Linked DNA regions of Flexistipes sp.. The protein of the gene in region 1 interacts with the protein of each later gene in a pairwise test. Links are inferred from orthologs where the notes say so. Each region holds a gene or a part of one and is shown on either strand. Other genes may lie near its edges.

Region 1 (2,993 bases):
CCTCGTCAAATACAGTTTCCGCTGTTGCTATCCTTTGGAAATCAGCTGAACCTATTTCAAGTTTGTTGCCGAATACTTTAAAATGAGCACCGGTATATTCTGTTTTTGATGGATCGTTTGATATGCAGAAAATTGTTTTCTGCAGCAGTTTTTCAAGAGATCCACTCTTCATTTTTATTCTGTATTCAGGGGTTATAGGTGTCATTGTGGGAAAAAATTCCGGTTCTATTGTGGAAAGTGTGAATTTTGACTTCCCGGAGGTAAGTTTCAACTTGCTTCCGTCATATTTAAAATCTATTACAGCTGCATTTGGAAGTTCTTTTATAATATCGTGTAATTTTTTGCATGATACAGTTGTTGTGCCTGTTTCTTCAATATTTGCTTTTATTTTGGCTGAAAAGCCCATGTGGGTATTGGATGCCTTTAATTGGATTTCCTCTTCTTCAGCTTCGATAAGTATATTTTCCAGTATTGTATTAATTCCTTTGGAACTTGTAAAATTGTTTGCATGTTGAATTAACGGAAGAATATTTTCTTTAATTATGCTGAATTGCATATGAGCTCCTATTAATTTATTTAATATAATAAATAGTAGTAATAATAGTAAAGTATTTGGAAAATGTTGACAAGTTAAAATTTGAATATTGTGAGAGTACTTTTTGGTGCTGAAAATTCTGTGGAGTTTATTGAAAAGTTTTCAACCATTTAAACAAAATGATGTTAAAAATAATTGAGAAGTTTGTTTTCCACATTTTATACTCCGATTGTTAAGATAATATTCTACAATTATACATTTTTGAATGTTTAAATGTGTTGATGAGTTTGTGGAAAGTCAGCTGTATAGCTTTTTGTAAATGACGTTTATCAGCTCTTTAAGTTCACTATCTGTTTTGATTTTGTTTTCTATATTTTTTATTGAATGCAAAACTGTTGCATGATCTCTGCCGCCGAAATATTCACCCACTTCCTGCAGTGAAATATTCAGCTTTTCTCTTAGAATATACATACATATCTGCCTTGGATAGGAAATACTTTTCGTTCTCTTTTTGGATTTTAACTCTGACGGCTTTATGTTGAAAAATGAGGTGACCGTGTCAATTATCACTTCGGGATTGAGAGCTCTGTCTTTTTTTATAAGAAATTTATCCAAAGATCTTTTTGCCAGCTCAATGCTCAGCTCTTCATTGTGAAATGATGCAAAAGCACTCAATCTGATCAATGCACCTATTAGCTCCCTGATGTTGTCACTTTTGAGATTTTCAGCAATAAAAAGGGCCACTTCTTCACTAAGTTCAAGATTCATCAATTCTGCTCTTTTCATCAAAATGGCCGTTTTCTCTTCATTTGAAGGTGCCTGAATATCTGCGATAAGACCCCAGGCGAATCTGCTTTTGAGTCTGTCTTCCATTGTCGGTATTTCATTGGGAGTTTTATCGCATGTTATTATAATCTGCTTTTGTGAGTCGTAAAGGGAGTTAAAAGTATAGAAAAATTCCTCGGTACTCCTTTCTTTACCGGCCAGAAACTGGACATCATCGAAAAGCAGCACATCAATGCTTCTGTATTTTCCTCTGAAATCATCCATGCTTTTTGTTTTTAATGAATATATCATCTCATTAGTGAAATTTTCACTTGATATATATAAAATTTTAAGTTTGGGATAGCTTTGCATCAGTTTATTTCCTACAGCGTGCATCAGGTGTGTTTTTCCAAGCCCGACTCCGCCGTAAATAAAAAGAGGATTATATGTATGGAAAAAACCCTCGCCCACCGCCATACATGCAGCATGTGAAAACTGGTTGGAGCCGCCTACAACAAAAGTGTCAAAGGTGTACTGCTTGTTTATATTGCTGTTATGATTATTGATATTTATATGATATGTAGGACTGGAGGCTTGTATATTGTTATTCTTTTTCTTTGTTTGATTTTTTATAACCAACTCTATATCTGCTTCAATAGAAAGAGTGTTATTAAAAATATTTTTTATGAGAGTCAGATATTTATCTTGCACCCACGTTTTATAAAACCTGTTTGGCACTGAAATTGTGACTATATCACCTCTCAGCTCGGCAACACTTAAAGGTTTAAGCCATGTATTAATCTCTTGTTCATTTAATTTATAGGAAGCTTCTTTTAGCACTTCATCCCATATTTTTACATTATCCAAAGTCTAAACCACCATAAAAATAAATTATACTTCAAGTTTCGCACTTACACTGTTTTCATGTCTTTGTTCACCCTGTTAAATATCAGCTTCGCTGATTACCTGTGGCATTTAACAGGGCAGGGAGTGAAAACGCCGAAGCAATCTCAAACGAAGTACAAAACTTGAGTTATACTAAAAACGGTAGAAAGTCGTTTTCTATAACAAAAAACTCAACTTTCTGCACTTTAACAAAGTGGACTCAATTATTCAAAGATATTTTTTTATAAAATTAATTATTACAATACACAAGTGGAAATTGTGTTTAAAAAAATATCAGGAAAATTGCATATAATAATTAGAGCTTGTATATTACGGATTTATAAGGCAACCGGCGGTAAATATTATGCATTTACAATTTTACCGCCTGTTGAAAAAGTGTTAAAAATTTTAGTTATCGTTATCTTCGATATCTTTGCTGAAAAGTTCTTCGATGATTTTATATGCATCACAGGCTCCCTCTTCCTGAATGATAGCTGAAGAAAGAAAAACATTTTTCGGTTCCATATCCGAAGTTAAATAAAATATTTTTCTGTAACAATCCATTTGGCTTTCTGTCATCACTTCAGTCTGTTCCTTGTCAACAGCGGTTATTGCCGGTACGGAATCGCTTTTAAAACCGTCTGTAAGGAATAGAAGAAGTATAACAAGGATAAAGAGAATTATAGAGGCCGGTAAAAAAATATTGAAAATATTACCATTGCCCTTTTTCTCGAACTTTGTGAGTAAGTCATTGCCCCAGTTATCAATTTTTTGGGATATTTTCTCATAATAACTGCTGCTTATCGAT
Region 2 (2,819 bases), 160 kb from region 1 along the record:
GCTTAAGCCCTGCTTCCGGATTTATTCAAAGCTTTTATTTTTACAGTATCTTGTATAAACGATTCAGCTCCTTTTTATGTTTGAGAATTAGTCTTTCCGCCTCCTGTTTAAGATTTTCCACATTACCGTTTGAAGCATTGTCCATATCATCCGAGGCTATTGTCAAGTCCGTTTGCAGCCTGATATAACTTTTACCAAGAAGTTTTTTCATCTGATAATCAGCAGCATCGGACACACCGTCAAACATACAACTCATAACCGGCAGCATCCATTCGGCTTTCCCCCAGTTTTTTGCCTCTTTATACGTAATAGGACGTGTCTGCTTGCCCGTACCCAAAGAGAGAACAAAAAAATCGGTTTCTTTGGGAAATATTCTTATAGCCTCTGCAAAGGCTGAAACGGAGGGAGAATTAATAAAAACACCGCCGTCAACCAGAGCCTTATCCTCACCCTCAATATTAACGAGGGCAGGTTCAAAATAGGTCGGAGCTGCCGAAGTGGCTCTCGCCGCATCCTTCATAAGAACATTACTGTGTTTTTTCCGCCAACTCTTTAGAAATACAGGTGCCCGGTTTTGAATATCATATGACGTAACAATAGTATTTACTAAACAATCACCAAGAACATCGCTGCCGAAATACTCATCAAGGAGTCTTTCAAGCCCATCAGCAGGATACAGCTCATCGGTCAGACCGCCCACCGAAGAAACACCTTTCCAAAATGACCGGCTGAAGATTTCTCTTCCTCTTTTGCTGTAAATTTCGGCAAGTTTTCCCGCTGAGTACATCGGCTTGCCATCGGCATTGCTTTTGGAAAGCCCGAGTGCAAGAATGCCCCCTGTGGAAGTTCCGGCAATCAGATCGAAACATTCACCCACGGGTTTACCAACTTTTTTCTCGATATCAGAAAGTATCATAGACGGTATAATTCCTCTGATTCCCCCTCCGTCAATACTGAGAATTTTTTTCATAAAAAACCTCTAATATTTTTATAACCACTATACTATATCGGCTATTTGGTGTGCATTTCGCTTGCATCCCACCACTCATTACTCATTACGCATCACGGCATCTCCCGCTTACCGGTTTAAAAGTGAGAGATTTTTAACCTTTCTCTTTGCGGTATTATTCTTTAGTTTTTTCACCCGGTCAACCTTCACAGTATCGAAATTACTGAGATCTTCCCTTTTGGCCATCGATGAAAGAATGGAATCCAGCTCATGATAGCTCATTTTGAGCATTTGTTCGTCCGTAACACCGGGGATGAGATCGGGGGAAGGCGGTTTATTGCGAATTTTCTCCGGAATACCAATCTGTTCTGCCAGCTCATATACCTGCTTTTTATAAAGGTGAAGGATCGGCTCTATATCTGAAGAATCATCCCCCCATTTAACAAAAAATCCCGTTTCATATTCTGTGCGGTTAGCAGCACCCAATACAGCATAATTAAGCTGCTCAGCTTCCAGGTAGAGACACACCATACGCATCCGGTGTTTTGCACGATAATATGCCAGCCCTTTCCTAAAATCATCATCCCCCTCATTTCTTAAATCTTTCAGATAAACATCGCCCTCTGTGGACTCTATACGTTTTTTGACATACAGTTCCTGTATTTTTCGGGGGACAAAACGTGTTGAAGGTTCAAGGTCGTAAACCCCTATTGCCTTCAATCCTTTTGTAATAGGCTTTACGATGCGTTCAATTCCAATAAAATCACAAACTTCTTCAGCATCAGTCAGAGTTTCAGCAGCGGAATCCCTTTCAGGCATAAGCAAACCAAGCACTCTGGCTTTGCCAAGGGCATCAGCAGCGAGCTTTGCAGTTACAGCTGAATCGAGTCCGCCGCTGATGCCGATTACAGCTCCTTTGTATTCATATTTTTCAACGCACGTTTTTATAAAATCAATAATTTCATCTTTCATCTGGGAAACTTATCTGTGTCCGTTGCTTTCCAGAGAGCGGGAGTAGCTGAATAGTTCCTGAAATTCTTTTCCTTCTCTATACCACCGGTTACTCGGATCATTAATCATTTCCTCCCAAACGGGATCCGTCAGCTCGGCAAACCGCTCTGCATATTCATCCATCCACTGCGCTATATAAGGATCATCAACAAGACTGTCCGGGGAAGAGTGACCTGAAACAGCATTGTGCTTACGCACAGCACTTCGCAACACCTTAGGGTTGTCGATAATCATGCATGGCCGCTTCAGATTGCCCTTTTCATTATAGGGGAACTCTCTGCGTATATCTTTAAAAAATGGAGAATTGACAATTTCAAGCAGTGGTTTTTCACGAATGTTGTCAACACCGAAATGAGCAAAAACACAGGGCTCAACATTGCCGTTATGAAGAATGTGGAGATACCGTCTTCCTGCAGCAAGGCATCCTCCCACGGCCTGTCCGTCATTCCAGAAGTCTGCCAGAAACATGGGGTATTTTTCCCTTAGATGGTTTACCCGCTCACCACAGCGTAAACGCTGCTCCGGCGTCATAACCAACTCCAGAACAGGATCCTTGCCCACAGGCATAAACATAAAGTACCAGCCGAATATAGTGCCTCTGTCCATAAAAAATTCGATAAACTCCTCGCTGGTGACCTCTTCCATATTATTCCGGGTGGCGGTAACACTGATTCCGAAAAGCACTCCGTTTTTCCGCAATCTGCCCATAGTGTCCAAAATATTATTCCACATTCCCTTTCCACGTCTGTGTTCGGTTTCCTCTTTCCAGCCTTCGACACTTATTGCAGGAGCAACATTGCCGAGCCTGCCTAATTCTGAAGCCGTTTTATCATCAATAAGCGTTCCGTTGGTATAGGTC

Evidence for each region.
Region 2: the proteins of dnaA (region 1) and nadE interact in binary tests that used the Escherichia coli proteins (3 or more experiments, as listed by UniProt). The link is inferred for Flexistipes sp. from one-to-one orthologs.

Annotation. Positions count from the first base shown.
Region 1 is NZ_JAXKVW010000001.1:216,085-219,077, reverse strand. It holds dnaA (chromosomal replication initiator protein DnaA), read right to left. Parts: upstream 2,168-2,993; coding sequence 833-2,167; downstream 1-832. Other genes in the region: UMU13_RS00945 (hypothetical protein), read right to left, coding at 2,594-2,993; dnaN (DNA polymerase III subunit beta), read right to left, coding at 1-556. UniProt on the Escherichia coli protein: Plays an essential in the initiation and regulation of chromosomal replication. Binds in an ATP-dependent fashion to the origin of replication (oriC) to initiate formation of the DNA replication initiation complex once per cell cycle.
Region 2 is NZ_JAXKVW010000001.1:53,242-56,060, forward strand. It holds nadE (NAD(+) synthase), read right to left. Parts: upstream 1,922-2,819; coding sequence 1,079-1,921; downstream 1-1,078. Other genes in the region: UMU13_RS00215 (patatin-like phospholipase family protein), read right to left, coding at 41-970; UMU13_RS00225 (radical SAM protein), read right to left, coding at 1,931-2,819. UniProt on the Escherichia coli protein: Catalyzes the ATP-dependent amidation of deamido-NAD to form NAD. Uses ammonia as a nitrogen source.